2 regions of the Serratia sp. 25CWL12 genome follow, and region 2 is predicted to be linked to the other one. Evidence: predicted binding sites of a transcription regulator. Region 2 holds the regulator's gene; the other holds the start of a gene.
What was found. The regulator ArgR, encoded in region 2, controls arginine synthesis, uptake and breakdown. The targets are predictions, from matches to a motif close to ANTGAATAAAAATACANT.
Positions count from the first base shown of each region.

Region 1: the regulator ArgR is predicted to act here: its motif matches at 6,270-6,287, upstream of argC (N-acetyl-gamma-glutamyl-phosphate reductase).

Region 1 covers NZ_CM147698.1:4,287,011-4,296,033, forward strand. The annotation lists gene ACX9GV_RS18660 (bifunctional aspartate kinase/homoserine dehydrogenase II) at 1-934, shown strand, start outside; gene metF (methylenetetrahydrofolate reductase) at 1,159-2,049, shown strand; gene ppc (phosphoenolpyruvate carboxylase) at 2,124-4,760, opposite strand; gene argE (acetylornithine deacetylase) at 5,072-6,217, opposite strand; gene argC (N-acetyl-gamma-glutamyl-phosphate reductase) at 6,435-7,439, shown strand; gene argB (acetylglutamate kinase) at 7,562-8,335, shown strand; gene ACX9GV_RS18690 (argininosuccinate synthase) at 8,362-9,023, shown strand, end outside.
Region 2 covers NZ_CM147698.1:3,656,765-3,665,787, forward strand. The annotation lists gene rplU (50S ribosomal protein L21) at 1-107, opposite strand, end outside; gene ACX9GV_RS15820 (hypothetical protein) at 229-366, shown strand; gene ispB (octaprenyl diphosphate synthase) at 376-1,347, shown strand; gene ACX9GV_RS15830 (DNA-binding protein) at 1,535-1,888, opposite strand; gene ACX9GV_RS15835 (helix-turn-helix domain-containing protein) at 2,071-2,337, shown strand; gene mdh (malate dehydrogenase) at 2,405-3,343, opposite strand; gene argR (transcriptional regulator ArgR) at 3,806-4,276, shown strand; gene mpl (UDP-N-acetylmuramate:L-alanyl-gamma-D-glutamyl-meso-diaminopimelate ligase) at 4,422-5,801, opposite strand; gene fbp (class 1 fructose-bisphosphatase) at 5,972-6,976, shown strand; gene ppa (inorganic diphosphatase) at 7,189-7,716, shown strand; gene ACX9GV_RS15865 (gamma-glutamylcyclotransferase family protein) at 7,770-8,114, opposite strand; gene tamB (autotransporter assembly complex protein TamB) at 8,118-9,023, opposite strand, start outside.

The DNA of each region.
Region 1 (9,023 bases), 630 kb from region 2:
CAGTCGCAGTTTACTGGATTACCAGGGGCTGGATGCCAGCCGTGCGTTAGCGTTCTTTGACGAAGAAGCCCAGCAGTTGGATGAAGAATCCCTGTTCTTGTGGATGCGAGCACACCCGTTTGACGATTTGGTGGTCCTTGATGTCACTGCCAGTGGCAATCTGGCGGATCAGTATCTGGATTTTGCCAGCTATGGTTTTCATGTGATCAGCGCCAATAAACTTGCCGGGGCGTCCAGTGGTGCCAATTACCGTCAGGTGCGTGATGCGTTTGCCAAGACCGGGCGTCACTGGTTGTATAACGCCACGGTGGGTGCCGGGTTGCCGGTGAATTATGCGGTACGCGATCTGCGCGACAGCGGTGACAGTATCTTGGCGATCAGTGGTGTTTTCTCCGGTACCCTCTCTTGGTTATTCCTGCAGTTTGACGGCACGGTGCCCTTCACTGAACTGGTGGATCAGGCCTGGCAGCAAGGACTGACGGAACCGGACCCGCGGGCTGATTTGTCGGGGCAGGATGTGATGCGCAAACTGGTGATCCTGGCGCGGGAAGCGGGTTATGACCTGGAGCCTAACCAGGTTCGTGTTGAATCGTTGGTGCCAGCAGGTGCCGAGCAAGGTTCTATCGATCAGTTTTTTGAAAACGGCGATACCCTGAATCAGCAAATGTTGCAGCGTTATGAAGCCGCCAACGAAATGGGCTTGGTGCTGCGTCACGTGGCGCGTTTCGATGCCAATGGTAAAGCACGTGTGGGGGTTGAGGCGGTGCGACCAGAACATCCACTGGCTTCGCTGTTGCCTTGTGACAACGTGTTTGCCATTGAAAGCCGTTGGTATCGGGATAACCCACTGGTGATCCGTGGCCCAGGGGCTGGGCGCGATGTTACCGCCGGGGCCATTCAGTCTGATCTTAACCGTTTGGCACAGTTACTTTAAGTCGCCCTATCCGTCGTCATTCAAGCTGCCAGGGCTATCCTCGCCACTTGAATGATGGCGCTTGTGACCCCGAACATGAAATTTTTTCACATAGCGTGAGAATTAATCATCGTCTTACGCTTACTTTCCTGTTGACTCTTCAGGCAACATCCGGCATTTTCTCTTTAGACGTCTAAACGTATAGACGCTTATTTGGCGATATTGAGATAAGAGGCGGGCAGGGAATGAGTTTTTTTCACGCAAACCAGCGGGAAGCGCTGAATCAGAGTTTGGCAGAGTTAAATGGCCAGATTAATGTGTCGTTCGAGTTTTTCCCTCCGCGTACCAGCGAGATGGAAGAGACCTTGTGGCAATCGATTGATCGCCTGAGCAGCCTCAAACCCAAATTTGTTTCCGTTACTTACGGTGCCAACTCAGGTGAACGTGATCGCACCCATAGCATCATCAAAGGGATTAAAGAGCGCACTGGCCTGGTTGCCGCCCCGCACTTAACCTGTATTGATGCTACTCCATCACAGCTTATTGATATTGCCACTGATTACTGGAATAGCGGTATTCGTCATATTGTCGCTCTGCGCGGTGATTTACCCCCGGATAGTGGCAAACCTGAAATGTATGCTGCCGACTTGGTCACGCTGCTGAAAAGTGTTGGCGATTTTGATATTTCGGTAGCGGCTTATCCAGAAGTTCATCCAGAAGCAAAAAGTGCCCAGGCAGATTTGATCAACCTCAAACACAAAATTGATGCGGGTGCTAACCGTGCTATAACCCAATTTTTCTTTGATGTAGAAAGCTATCTGCGTTTTCGTGACCGTTGCGTGGCGACCGGTATTGATGTGGAAATTGTGCCGGGTATTCTGCCCGTCTCCAATTTCAAACAACTACAGCGCTTTGCCACCATGACTAACGTGCGGGTGCCAAACTGGATGAGCAGTATGTTTGCCGGGTTGGATGATGACCCGGAAACGCGCAAGATGGTCGGTGCTAATATTGCGATGGATATGGTGAAGATATTAAGCCGCGAAGGGGTAAAAGATTTCCACTTCTACACGCTTAACCGTGCGGAAATGAGCTATGCCATCTGCCATACGTTAGGGGTTCGCCCGGCGGTTTAAATCAACGCGGATATAACACTAAGAATACCCAAGGTACTGTAATGGCAGTACCTTGGGTTGAGATTGAGTATCACCTAGCCAGTGTTACGCATCCCGGCAGCAACACCGGCGATAGTGACCATCAGCGCCTGTTCAACTTGGGGATCCGGTTGTTCCAACTGGCGTGAGCGGTACAGCAGCTCTGCCTGTAGAACGTTGAGCGGATCGGTATAAACATTACGCAAGGCGATAGATTCAGCGATCCACGGTAGCGCTTCCATCAGATGATCGTCATTGGCGATGGTCAGCACGGCCTTGATATCGCTCTCCAACTGATCACGTAACTGTTTGCCCAATGGCCACAGCGACTTATCCACCAAGCGCTGATCATAGTATTCGGTCAACCAGAGATCGGTCTTGGAAAACACCATTTCCAGCATAGCAATGCGGGTAGAAAAGAACGGCCAGTCGCGGCACATGGCTTCTAACTGGTCTTGCTTGCCCGCTTTCACTGCTTCTTGCAAACCCGCACCTGCACCCAGCCAGGCTGGCAGCATCAGGCGATTCTGGGTCCAGGCGAAGATCCAGGGAATAGCACGCAGGCTTTCTACGCCGCCGTTCGGGCGCCGTTTTGCCGGGCGCGAACCCAGGGGCAGCTTAGCTAGCTCCTGCTCTGGTGTTGCCGCACGGAAATAGGGGACAAAATCCGGATTTTCACGCACATAACCCCGGTACATTTTGCATGAAGTCTCGGACAGTTCGTCCATTAATGTGCGCCATTCTGGCTTGGGTTCCGGTGGCGGCAGTAGGTTGGCTTCCAGAATCGCACTGGTATACAGCGCCAGACTACTGATGGTGACTTCAGGCAGACCGAATTTAAAGCGGATCATCTCCCCTTGTTCGGTAACACGTAAGCCACCTTTTAGGCTGCCTGGTGGTTGCGATAGCAGTGCAGCATGTGCCGGCGCACCGCCACGGCCAATGGAGCCACCGCGACCATGGAACAACGTCAGGGCGACGCCTGCTTTTTCACAGGTTTTGATCAGCGCATCCTGTGCCCGGTATTGCGCCCAAGAGGCGGCCATTACCCCGGCATCTTTCGCGGAGTCGGAATAACCGATCATCACCATCTGCTTGCCCTGAATAAAGCCACGATACCAGTCAATATTCAGCAACTGTGTCATGACATCGTCGGCATTGTTCAGGTCGTCAAGCGTTTCAAACAGTGGCGCGACGGGCAGAGCGAATGGACAACCGGCTTCTTTCAGCAGCAGATGCACCGCTAATACATCAGACGGGGTGCGCGCCATCGAAATGACATAAGCGGCAATGGAACCTTGTGGTGCTTCGGCGATCACTTTGCAGGTTTCCAGTACTTCCTTGGTTTCGCTGCTGGGTTCCCATTTCAAAGGAATCAACGGGCGCTTGGAGCTTAACTCACGGATCAAAAATGCCTGCTTATCGGCTTCTGACCAGCTTTCATAATCCCCTAGCCCCAAATAGCGTGTCAGTTCGGCGAGGGCTTCAGTGTGGCGAGTGCTTTCCTGGCGAACATCGATACGAACCAGCGGGACACCGAAGCAGCGCACGCGGCGTAACGTATCCAACAGTTGGCCGTTGGCAATGATGCCCATGCCACAGGCGACCAATGAGCGATAACAGGCATATAACGGTTCCCACAATTGCTCATTGTTTTCCAACAGGTTGTGCGGGCGCAGAACACGTTGACCTTTCAGGCACTCTTCAAGGTAGTCCTGAGTGCTCATCAACTGGCTGCGTAGTTGTTTCATTAATTCGCGGTAAGGTTCTTGTACCTCGTCACCACCCGCCAGTGCACGCAACTCTGGCGTACATTCGGTCATCGATAGCTCGGAAACCAATACCTGAATATCACGAGTAAACAGGTCACAGGCTTTCCAGCGGCTTAATAACAGCACATGGCGAGTGATTTCAGCAGTAACATTGGGGTTACCATCGCGGTCTCCCCCCATCCAGGAAGTGAATCTGATGGGAACCGCTTCTACTGGCAGGCGGTAATCAATGGATTTTTCCAACTGTTCGTTAAACTCGCGCAAGAAAGCGGGTACGCCTTCCCACAGACTGTTTTCCACCACAGCAAAGCCCCATTTGGCTTCATCAACCGGTGATGGGCGATTTTTACGCATTTCATCAGTATGCCAGGACTGTGCCACCAATTGGCGCAGGCGGCGCATGATTTTATTGCGCTGATAGTCGGCCAAATCGTTATGGTCCAACTGACTGAGACAGGTGTTAACCTCAACCAGTTTGTGGATCAGGGTACGACGGGTAATTTCGGTTGGGTGAGCGGTCAACACCAATTCGATGGAGAGATCAGCCACCGCATTCTGTAACTCTTTGTCGCTGATTTTTTTGTCTTTCAGCCGAACAAACAGTTGAGCCAAGGCTTCTGGGTTGCTGAGGGCTTCACCATGGGGCGAAATACTATGATATTGCTCAGCAACGTTAGTCAGATTCAGGAATTGGCTGAAAGCACGAGCAACGGGCAGCAGTTCATCATTAGACAGGTTTTGTAGCGTCGATAACAGCTCCTGACGATGGACTTCACTACCTGCACGTGAAGATTTGGACAGCTTACGGATAGTTTCAACCCGATCGAGAATATGTTCACCCAGCGCTTCTTTAATCGTATCGCCGAGCAATTTGCCGAGCATACTGACATTACTGCGCATTGCCGAATATTGTTCGTTCATATGACCCTGACCCACTCCTCTGTAAACTCATCATCTCCTGGCTATGGCGTTACTGCCTTCCGCCTGAAAGTATTGAGTACATAATTTTCATCTTGTAAGTAAATTTCACGTGTCTGGTGAAGACAACTCACTTCATCGTGCCACGTGCTGGCCTAATCATTAATTGACACTATTTTTAGCAAAAAAACATAAAAATCAGCGTATTTTCTGAAATTTAATTACAGCCCATCGGTTATCAGTTTGGCTTATCACCCGACGAACTACCTCTTTAGATGTAAATAATGGACTGTTAGTTGCTGTTTATCCATTAGTTATTGTTGGCAAAAATGGTCGACCAATTCTGCTAGCAACCTACGGGTTGGCTCAATAAACGCCATATCAAGATATTCGTCAGGTTGATGCGCTTGGTTGATCGAACCCGGCCCTAACACCAGCGTTGGGCACACATTTTGGATAAACGGCGCTTCGGTACAGTAGTTAACCACTTCGGTACGGGAGCCGAGCAACTTCTCAATGACCGCGACCATGTGGTGGTCGGTAGGGCATTCATAACCCGGAATGGGCGGATGCAGTTCATCAATGGTTAAACGGCCCGGCCAGCGTTGGATGACGGGATCCAGTGCCTGGTGTAGCAGCTCGTTGATGTTATCCAGTGTCATACCGGGTAATGGGCGAATATCCATATGTAATTCGCAACAGGCACAAATACGGTTGGCCGCATCTCCGCCGTTGATATGACCGAAGTTCATGGTTGGATAGGGCACGGCAAAGGCGGGATTGTGGTAGCGCTCCTGCAGTGTCTTGCGTAATGTCATCAGATGCCCGATGGACTCATGCATCAGATCGATGGCATTCACGCCACGAGCCGGGTCGCTTGAATGACCAGACTGACCCACGATGCGGATCGCATTGGAAATATGGCCTTTATGGGCACGTACTGGTTGCAGAGATGTCGGCTCGCCAATAATGGCAAAGTCTGGGCGGATTTTGCTCGAGGCGGCAAAATAACGGGCCCCGGCCATGGTGGTTTCTTCATCTGCCGTAGCCAGAATATACAGCGGCTTAGTCAGTTTTCCGGGGTCAATATCGCGTACTGTATCGAGCACAAAGGCAAAGAAGCCTTTCATATCGGCAGTACCCAGCCCATAAAGCTTGTTGTCGTGTTCGGTTAAGGTAAAGGGGTCGCGTGTCCAGCGGCCCTGGTCATAGGGTACGGTGTCGGTATGACCGGCCAGCAGCAACCCACCGGGGCCTTCCCCCATACTTGCCAACAGGTTGAACTTGTTGCGGGTGTCTGGCACCGGTTGTACATCGACACGGAAACCCAGATCGCTAAACCAACTGGCCAGTAAGTTGATTAATGTTTCATTACTCTGATCCAGGTCAGCATCGGTGGCACTGATCGATTCTGTGCTTATCAGTGCCCGGTACAACTCAATAAATGAGGGTAATTTCATCTTCACTGTTGACAGCCTTTGGTTAGGGTAGTATCAATATTCATGCATTTATTCTGAATAAAAATACATTAAATAAGAGCGTAAAGGAAACGACGCCTGGATGTTGTTCAAAACATCAACGCTCAACCATCGGGGTGACCGGCACAATTATGCGCTTAAACCCTGCGACCAGAGTCACCCATGACTCTTACTGTTAGCCAAGAAGGTGAAAGGCCACATGTTGAATACGCTGATTGTTGGTGCCAGCGGTTATGCCGGAGCGGAGCTTACGGCTTACCTGAATCGTCATCCACATATGAACATAACCGCTTTAGCGGTTTCAGCGCAAAGTGCAGATGCAGGAAAATTACTTTCTGACCTGCATCCTCAATTAAAAGGTATCGTTGACCTGCCATTGCAACCCCTGGTTGACCCTGCCGCTGCCGCAAAAGACATTGATGTGGTTTTCCTGGCTACCGCCCATGAGGTGAGCCATGACATCGCCCCCATCTTTCTGGCGGCAGGGTGCGTGGTGTTCGATCTCTCCGGTGCATTCCGTGTACAGGATCGCCAATTCTATAGTCAATATTATGGTTTTCAACACCAGCATGAACAGTGGCTGTCTCAGGCAGTTTACGGTCTGGCGGAGTGGCAGGGTGAAAAACTCAAACAGGCACAGCTGATTGCAGTACCTGGCTGCTACCCGACCGCAGCACAATTGGCCTTAAAACCGCTCATTGATAAACAACTGCTGGATCTGACGCAATGGCCGGTGATCAATGCCGTCAGCGGCGTGAGCGGTGCGGGCCGTAAAGCCAGTGTCGCCACCAGTTTCTGCGAAGTGAGCCTTCAGCCTTATGGCCTGTTTAACCATCGTCATCAGCCAGAGATAGCAACTCATCTCGGGGTGCCGGTGATCTTTACCCCCCATTTAGGGAGTTTCCCGCGCGGAATTTTGGCCACCATCACCTGCCGCTTGAAAGCCGGTGTCACCGCACAAGATGTGGCAGCGGTTTACCATGGGGCCTACGACGATAAACCGCTGGTACGGTTGTATGACCAAGGCATGCCAGCGCTGAAATCTGTGGTGGGGCTACCGTTCTGTGATATTGGTTTTGCTGTTCAGGGTGAGCATCTGATTACCGTGGCAGCAGAGGATAACCTGTTGAAAGGGGCTGCGGCGCAGGCGGTGCAGTGCCTGAATATCCGTTTTGGGTTCCCGGAAACCCAGTCATTAATCTAATATTTACCCCATAGGCGTTCAGTTGTCGCCAAGTCGCCACGTTAACCGTGGCGCCGAAATTTTGACGGCAGTGACACCGCGTGGCAACTTGTAAGAGAGAGTATAAGCGTGAGTACACAGCAATGAATCCATTGATTATCAAATTAGGTGGTGTGCTATTAGACAGTGAAGAAGCGCTGGAGCGTTTGTTTACTGCGCTGGATACCTACCGTCAGGAGCATCAGCGCCCGCTGGTGATTGTCCATGGCGGTGGTTGCCTGGTGGACGAGCTAATGAAACAGCTCTCTTTGCCGGTGGTGAAGAAGAACGGTTTGCGCGTTACACCGGCTGAACAAATCGATATTATTACCGGTGCGCTGGCGGGTACTGCCAACAAAACCCTGCTGGCATGGGCGCTGAAGCACAAAATCAACGCTGTGGGTTTGAGCCTGGCAGACGGTGGCAGTGTGGCGGTTACGCAGTTGGATCCTGAGTTGGGCCATGTGGGGCAAGCGTTACCGGGTTCGCCGGTGCTGCTCAATATGTTGCTCACGGCGGGTTACCTGCCAGTGATCAGCTCTATCGGTATTACTGCCCAAGGCCAACTGATGAATGTGAACGCTGATCAGGCGGCGACCGCTCTGGCAGCCACGCTAGGGGCTGATTTAATCCTGCTGTCAGATGTCAGTGGCATTCTTGATGGTAAAGGGCAGCGCATCGCAGAAATGACGGCGCAAAAAGCTGAACAACTGATTGATGAAGGCATTATCACCGATGGCATGGTGGTGAAGGTCAATGCGGCTCTGGATGCGGCACGAACACTTGGCCGCCCTGTGGATATCGCTAGTTGGCGCAATGCTGAACAACTTCCAGCTTTGTTTAATGGTGTGTCGATTGGCACCCGGATCCTCGCTTAAATTTAGAATTGAAAGGGAATAACACAATGCAAAACCAAGGTATCAAGAAAATTGTTCTGGCGTACTCCGGTGGTCTGGATACTTCAGCGATCATTCCATGGCTGAAAGAGAACTACGGTGGTTGTGAAGTGATCGCTTTTGTGGCGGATATTGGCCAGGAGCGTGGTGATCTGGAAGGTGTTGAGCAGAAAGCGTTACAGTCTGGTGCTTCAGCGTGCTATGTAGTTGATCTGCGTGAAGAGTTTATCCGTGATTATGTTTATCCGGTATTGCAGACCGGGGCACTGTATGAGGGCAGCTATTTGCTGGGTACCTCAATGGCGCGCCCGATCATTGCTAAAGCTCAGGTCGAACTGGCGTTGAAAGTGGGTGCAGATGCGCTGTGCCATGGTGCAACCGGTAAAGGTAACGACCAGGTGCGTTTCGAAACCACCTATACCGCCTTGGCACCTCAACTGAAAGTGGTGGCACCGTGGCGTGAGTGGAACCTGCGTTCCCGTGAAGCGCTGCTGGATTATCTGAAAGAGCGTAATATCCCGACTACCGCCTCACTGGAGAAAATCTACAGTCGTGACGAAAACGCCTGGCATATCTCTACGGAAGGTGGCGTGCTGGAAAGCCCATGGAATGCTGCGAATAAGGATTGCTGGGTATGGACTGTGGACCCACAGGAGGCACCAGATCAACC
Region 2 (9,023 bases):
TCAAACTCAACCGCTTCACCAGTTGCGATGTCCAGCTTTTCCAAGCGAACGGTCTGACCTTCGCTTACTCGGTGTTGTTTACCACCACTTTGGAAAACCGCGTACATATAAAACTCCGCTTTCCGCGTGCCTAACTGTTTAATAGAGGGCGCGCTATAAATATTCACAATAGGGCGCGAATTCTACGCAATAATCCCTCACATGACAAGAGCAGAATAGAGTAGCGCAGTGAAAAAAGAAGAAAAAAAACACAGTTTCGTTCCCGGCGTTTATCTGGAGCATTTTTCTAGTACAATCGGGATGACAGTTACCGCCATGTGCCGATATGAGCAGCGTTCTCATCGCGGTGAAGAGCAACACAACTGAAAAAATATTATGAATCTAGAACAAATTACTGAGTTAACCACGCAAGATATGGCCGCCGTGAACGCCACCATTCTGGAACAATTAAATTCCGATGTTGCGCTCATTAACCAACTTGGCCACTACATTATCAGTAGTGGTGGCAAACGCATTCGCCCGATGATCGCCATTCTGGCGGCGCAGGCGCTGCATTACCAGGGAGATAAGCATATTACCGTCGCTGCTCTGATTGAATTCATTCACACAGCGACCCTACTCCATGATGATGTGGTGGATGAATCCGATATGCGCCGCGGCAAAGCCACCGCGAATGCGGCGTTTGGTAATGCCGCCAGTGTGCTGGTAGGCGATTTTATTTACACCCGTGCTTTCCAGATGATGACCAGCCTGGGGTCATTACCGGTGCTGGCAGTCATGTCCGAAGCGGTCAACGTGATTGCCGAAGGCGAAGTACTGCAATTGATGAATGTCAACGATCCCGACATCAGTGAAGAAAGCTATATGCGGGTCATTTATAGTAAGACGGCCCGTCTGTTTGAAGCAGCGGCGCAATCTTCCGCCATCCTCGCCAATGCCACAAAAGTCGAAGAACAGGCCTTACAGGACTATGGACGTTATCTTGGTACTGCGTTCCAATTAATTGATGACTTGCTCGATTACAGTGCGGATGGAACGACGCTAGGAAAAAATACCGGTGATGACCTGAGTGAAGGTAAACCTACCTTGCCTTTGTTGCACGCTATGCATCATGGCAATGCAGAGCAATCAGCCATGATCCGCCAAGCCATTGAACAGGGGAATGGCCGTCATCTGCTGGAACCGGTTCTGGCAACCATGAGGATGTGCGGTTCTCTCACCTACACACGTCAACGAGCAGAAGAAGAAGCCGATAAAGCGATTACTGCACTGCAAGTATTGCCTGAATCACCATACCGAGACGCCTTGGAAGGATTAGCGCACCTTGCGGTGCAACGTGATTTTTAAGAAATCAGCATTTCCAAATACGCGAAGTCTATGTTGCAGGAAAAAGACGCCGTCTGTTTTGAACAGCGTGGCTCTCTTCGGGGCGGATCCGAATGAGGGCCGCGTAACATAGCCGATAACACCGCTGTTTGAATGGCGACGGATAGAGGCTCGCTTAGCGAGCTTGCTCGGCAAGTTGCAACTGTGGCTATTTATGTTTTTCCGCAATCCATGCCAGCAAGCTGTTCACTCCTTCACGCATCAAAAATGCCATGACCTCTCCCCGCTCCTTTTCTGAAAGGTGGTAATAGTATTCGATCCATACTGCCAGTGGGTCTTGGCGCTCTACGTCATAGATAGCGGGATCCTCACGTAATATCAGCAGGTTTCTGATGTCGGCAGGTAAACTGTCAACATGGTACTCCAGCGCTTTCCCCTGTACTCCTCTGCGGCGACGGCTAACCCAGCCTTCGCGCCTGGCCATTAGGTTGATTCCCTGTGTTGAGGAAGGTAATCCTGCAATGCCGACGAGTTCCTTGGCAGCAAACCACTCGTTTTTCATAACCATGACCCCAGATTTTCATGTAGTTACATTCAACTTTTAGAAACCAATAAGATATTTTTTAGAAACTTAATGGTATTCTGATTTCCGAATAAGCAATTCATGTTGCTTAAACAATTTATCCTGAACTGTTAGTTATACCACTAACAGAACTTTCTCTAATCAAAAAAAGGAATGTAAACATGAATTCACGGAATCTAGATTGGCATCCAGCAGACGTTATCGCGGCGCTGAAGAAAAGAGGTACCACATTGGCAGCAGTTTCACGCGAGGCTGGGCTGAGCTCGTCAACGTTAGCGAATGCACTTTCCCGCCCATGGCCAAAAGGAGAGTGGCTCATTGCCGAGGCCTTGAAGGTGCATCCGGCAGAGATTTGGCCCAGTCGCTATTTTGATCCGCACACCCATCATCTGCTGGATCGGAAAAGTCGCATCAAATCATCCGGGTAATCATGAGAAGCAAAAAGCCGCCGGAACCTATTCCGGCGGCTTATATATTGTGAGCTGAACCAAGCAATCAGTTATTAATAAATTTTTCACCCAGCTCAATATCTTGGTGCAGGACGTCCAGCATGTCATTCAGCGCTTTTTGTTCAAAATCGCTCAGCAGTCCAATGTCTTTCCGTTCTGCAATGCCGTTGACGCCAAGCACTAGGGGTTGTGCAAAGAAACGTGCGTATTTGCCATCACCTTCAACATAGGCACATTCTACGATCCCCTTTTCACCACTCAAGGCGCGCACCAGCGAGAGGCCAAAACGTGCCGCAGCCTGCCCCATGGAGAGCGTAGCGGAGCCACCACCAGCCTTGGCTTCAACCACTTCGGTTCCCGCATTCTGAATGCGTTTGGTTAAATCTGCCACTTCCTGAGAACTAAAGCTGACGCCAGGGATCTGTGACAGTAGAGGCAGAATGGTGACACCAGAGTGGCCGCCAATCACTGCCACATTCAACTCTTCCGGCTGCTTACCTTTCAACTCTGCCACAAACGTATCAGAACGGATAACATCGAGCAAAGTTACCCCAAACAGCTTGTTTTTATCGTAAACACCGGCTTTTTTCATCACTTCAGCAGCAATAGCCACTGTGGTGTTGACCGGGTTGGTAATAATACCAATACAGGCTTTCGGGCAAGTTTTAGCCACTTGTTCCATCAGGTTACGTACTATCCCTGCATTAACATTGAACAGATCGGAACGATCCATTCCAGGTTTACGCGCGACACCCGCTGATATCAACACCACATCGGCTCCCTGTAACGCAGGGGTGGCATCTTCACCACTGAAACCTTTAATTTTAACTGCCGTTGGGATATGGCTTAAGTCAACAGCAACGCCTGGTGTAACGGGTGCTATGTCGTAAAGAGAGAGTTCAGAACCTGAAGGAAGTTGGGTCTTGAGTAGAAGGGCGAGGGCTTGGCCAATACCACCAGCAGCACCGAGAACTGCAACTTTCATCCTATACTCCTTTTATTATCTTAAATATATAAACGCCGTGAATTCTTTGGCCCGGGACCTTAATTTATTACTCCTTTTAAAACAACCCATTAACAGCCTGTTTTAGATCTGGCGCAATAAAATGGTCTGCAGCGAGGCTATTTTAGATTAAATGCCCGATGCATTGAGGGCATAGCGCACAATAATCAAAAATAACATGCATTATTTTACAATTAAGTTAACCGCTGTTCACATTACACCCTTACGTAACATAATAACAACATCATTTTAATCATATTACTGCGCCCCCCAGACGTGTTGCTTCTCATTGGAACAGCCTATTCATGAGATAAATATCTTACTAAGGTTGCCTCCTTTCTTCGTCCTCGGTGTATTACTGTTGGTCACCACTACATCAAGTTTGCATAAAAATTCATTTATATGCATAATCAAAACGTCTCCCTCCACATTTCACGGTGTAAAATGCGTAATCCTGCAAAACAGGAAGACCTGACCAAAGCGTTTAAAGCGTTATTGAAAGAAGAAAAGTTCAGTTCACAAGGTGAAATCGTTTTAGCGCTGCAGGAAGAAGGCTTCGAGAATATTAACCAGTCAAAAGTGTCCCGTATGTTAACCAAGTTCGGGGCGGTGCGTACACGTAATGCAAAAATGGAAATGGTGTACTGCCTACCTGCTGAACTCGGTGTCCCCACCACCACCAGTCCGCTAAAAAACCTGGTGCTGGATATCGACCATAATGATGCCATGGTAGTGATTCGTACCAGTCCAGGCGCGGCACAATTGATTGCTCGTTTGTTAGATTCACTGGGGAAAGCAGAAGGGATTCTGGGAACCATTGCAGGTGACGACACTATTTTCATCACTCCTGCCAGCACCTTTACAGCACTTCAGCTCCATGAGGCCATTTTGATGCTGTTCGAGCAGGAGCTTTAGTGCACCCGTCGCCATTCAAACTGCAGGGTTGTTGGTTTCATGACGCGCCCCATCCTTGGGGCTAGACCGAACCCGATCAGCACAAGTGTTTTATTAAACCTGTTTTGTCAAACCACCGGGCTATTTTGAGTGTCCATCGATGAAATCAGTCGTTCTCTTGTGACTCTGCTTTATTAGCCAGCGCCGATAACAGTTTGTCATGAATACCGCCAAAGCCGCCATTGCTCATCACCAAAACATGGTCACCTGGCAGCGCCGTTTTGATGATCATCTCCAGCAACGTATCAAGGTCAGCACTCCAATGCGCTGGCTGCACACAGGCCTCTGCCACCTCTGCGATTTGCCATGGAATATGATGAGGCTGAAACAGGAACACTTCATCAGCACGCCCTAAAGAAGGTGCCAAGTCATTTTTGCTGATCCCCATCTTCATGGTGTTTGAACGGGGTTCCAGTACAGCAAGAATACGTGCCGTTCCGCCCACTTTGCCACGCAAAGCCGCCAACGTGGCCAGAATAGCCGTTGGATGATGAGCAAAGTCATCATAAACCGTGACACCAGCCGCCTCTCCACGCAACTCCAAACGACGGCGGGCATTAATAAAATCACCCAACGCCTGGCAAGCATCAGCCGGTTGCACACCAATATGGCGCGTAGCAGCAATCGCCATCAGACCATTATGCATGTTGTGCTCACCCACCAACGACCAGTTAACCTCTCCCACTTTCTCACCATCGAGGTATACCGCGTAGTGGCTAGCATCCGCTGTCAGCTTCTGCGCACGCCAACTTCCTTCATCGCCGACCCACTCCTGTTCACTCCAACAGCCCATCGCCATCACTTGTTTCAGCTGTATGTCGTTCTCCGGCAGAATAATTTTGCCCTTGCCCGGCACCAAGCGCACCAGATGGTGGAACTGTTTCTGGATCGCTTTCAGATCATCAAAGATATCCGCATGGTCGAACTCAAGGTTGTTCATGATCAGCGTTCGTGGGCTGTAGTGGACAAACTTGGAACGCTTATCGAAGAAGGCACAATCGTATTCATCAGCTTCAATAACAAAGAACGGGCTACCACCGAGGCGCGCAGAAACATCAAAATTACCCGGCACACCCCCAATCACAAAACCCGGCTGGTAACCACAAGCTTCCAGGATCCAGGTTGCCATCCCTGCAGTGGTGGTTTTACCGTGTGTACCTGCCACGGCCAACACCCAGCGATCACGCAATACATGATCATGTAACCACTGAGGACCCGACACATAAGGGATACCCTGTTCCAATACCGCTTCCACGCAAGGATTACCTCGACTCATCGCATTGCCGATGATCACCAAATCGGGTACTGGTATCAATTGAGCGGGGTCATACCCTTGTATCAGGTCAATTCCCTGGTTTTCCAGCAAGGTGCTCATTGGCGGATAAACGTTCGCATCTGAACCTGTCACGTCATGTCCAAGGGAACGAGCCAACATCGCCAGCCCGCCCATAAAGGTGCCACAGATCCCAAGAATATGTATGCGCATTAGCTTTCTCATTTAAGTGCATCGATTTAGTACTTATTCTAACCTTCAAAATCTCACAGAAGAAACGGATTTGCCTATGAATAATGGGTCACTTTGGACTACACTGCTAGCGAAAATGTTAGCAGTGAGCTAACAGGCCGCTATCCATCCGTAACCTCTGGGATTGTGTTATGAAAACGTTAGGCGAATTTATCGTCGAGAAACAACACGACTTCTCTCACGCTACTGGCGAACTATCTGCATTACTTTCCGCCATTAAGCTGGGTGCAAAAATCATTCACCGTGATATCAACAAAGCCGGTTTAGTTGATATTCTGGGAACCAATGGTATTTCAAACGTACAGGGTGAAGCTCAGATGAAGCTGGACCTGTTCGCCAATGAAAAACTCAAAGCCGCATTGAAGGCTCGCGGCGAAGTTGCGGGTATCGCTTCAGAAGAAGAGGACGAGATTGTTATTTTCGAAGGCGAACGCGCTGAGAATGCCAAATACGTCGTGTTGATGGATCCATTGGATGGCTCATCCAATATTGATGTCAACGTCTCAGTCGGAACCATATTCTCCATCTATCGCCGTATCACGCCATTGGGTATTCCTGTCACTGAAGCTGATTTCCTGCAACCGGGTAGCGCACAGGTTGCTGCTGGTTACGTGGTGTATGGTTCATCCACCATGTTGGTTTATACCACTGGCTGTGGCGTACATGCCTTTACCTATGATCCCTCTCTGGGGGTGTTCTGCCTCTCTCACGAGAAAGTCCACTTCCCAGAAACCGCCTGTATGTACTCCATCAACGAAGGTAATTACATCAAATTCCCTCTTGGAGTAAAAAAATACATTAAATACTGCCAGGAACAGGATGAGGCCACTCGGCGTCCTTATACCTCGCGCTATATCGGCTCATTAGTGGCTGACTTCCACCGCAACCTGCTGAAAGGCGGCATCTACATTTATCCAAGCACCGCCAGTCACCCAACCGGCAAACTCCGCTTGCTGTATGAATGCAACCCGATGGCCTTTCTGGCAGAACAGGCGGGCGGAAAAGCCACTGATGGTAAAAAACGCATTCTGGACATTGTGCCGGAACAATTACACCAGCGTGTGCCGTTCTTCGTCGGCACCAAGTCAATGGTGGAAGAAGCAGAGCGTTTTATTGCTGAGTTTCCTGACGAATAACCCCTACCGCCATCCATATTGCCCCCCTCAGCTGCAGGGGGAAGGTCTAGGGACGGACCTAGTACCCAGTTCGATCCCCCTAGAGCTTGATTAACTAAGACGATGCTTTATCACTGAATCCCTAGGTTCAGTGATGAAAAGGGCAGGAAATCATAAAAGAGTCCGCTATAATAGCGCGCACTCCCTTTCTGGTTTGATTAAAGGAAACCGACATGAGCTTGAATCTGGTCCCCGCTGGCAAAGACCTGCCAGAAGATATTTATGTAGTTATCGAAATCCCGGCTAACGCTGACCCGATCAAATATGAAATCGACAAGGAAACTGGCGCGCTGTTTGTTGACCGTTTCATGTCCACCGCCATGTTCTATCCCTGCAACTATGGCTATATCAACCATACTTTGTCACTGGATGGTGACCCAGTTGATGTGTTGGTACCGACACCTTACCCACTGCAACCCGGTTCTGTGATCCGTTGCCGTCCGGTCGGGGTGTTAAAAATGACCGATGAAGCCGGTGAAGATGCGAAGCTGGTTGCTGTACCACACAGCAAACTGACCAAAGAGTACGATCATGTGAAAGACGTGAACGACCTGCCAGAACTGCTGAAAGCACAGATTACCCACTTCTTTGAGCATTACAAAGATCTGGAAAAAGGCAAATGGGTGAAAGTAGAAGGTTGGGACGACGCCACTGCCGCTAAAGCTGAAATCATCGCCTCTTTCGAACGCGCCAAGAAATAATTCACCGCGCTTTGAAGATCACGACACCGCTCATCGAGCGGTGTCTTTTTTTGCTACTCATCAAGACGCGTTAACCAGTCACCGCTGTCAATCCGCGGAAACCCCTCAACACTGTGTTTATACAGGTAGATCCATGCACTACCATAAGGTGTTTGAATCAGTTCGCGCTGATAATCCTTGGTATTGCTTTTCAACTCATCCAACTCAGCCAAAATTGACGAGTTAATACGATACACCTCACAGTGTATTGTCCCCTCTCCAGGGATCGCCGCCGGGTAGTGGCCCAGATTATAAATCTGATAGCCCTCTAACTCATGTTCACCCAGCCATTGGGCATTGGTCATCCAATGGCTGTTTCCCTGCTTGCGTCGTAAACTGCCATAAACAATTATTCGCATAGCTCAAAACTCAAACTGATAAAGCACATCCAGTGCTTGGGCAAGACCAGATACCGCCTCCAGATACAATCTGGGCATCAAACGGTATCGCAACGTTAGCGTGGCCAATGAATCAAATATCCCCACCCCATATTTTACTTGTAGGCCAGGGAGAATATAGCCACTGACAACCACCTTGGAGCTGTCACCCACTCCCTCGGTATCAAGGGCTAAATTACTTACGCCAAACGCTTCTCCGATTTTACCCACAAGTTGACCACTTTGTGCAACCCCCATACCAATTAACATTGATGTCATGGCATTGCCATCAGCCCCACTACTGCTCAACCCCTGGCCGCGCAGCAGGTAAGACAAGGCTTCCTGTTGGGATAAAGTCGGGTCGGAAAAGACTTCCAGCCTTGGAGCATCCGCCATTCCCGTCACCCGCACCCCAGCGGTGACACCATCTTGCGTCGCATCTGGGTTACGGATTGCTTCAATATTCAGCATCGGTTGATCCGCTGGGCCAGAAAACAATAGTAGCCCTTTACGCACAAGGAGATCCTGGCCATAAGCGTGAAAACGACCTGACGGAATATTAATTTGACCATGCAGACCTAACCCGCGCGGATCCTGAACGACACGCAGATCACCACGCAAGCTGGCCTGCAGACCAAAGGCGTCCAGAGTAACATCGTTACCGACATGGATCATCAGATGGCTACTGATAGGGATCAACGCCGAAGCAGGTTGGATCGGTTGGAGCTGGTTATCAAGCATCACTTCATCAGATGAAATGCCTACCGCACTCTCCGGCAACTCCTGTACTGTAATCCTCGCCCATGGGATACCCACTGAACCATTAAGGGAGAGCAGTTGTGGCGTTGCTTCAAACTGTAAATCCGGTGAGACATCAATACGCACCATCGG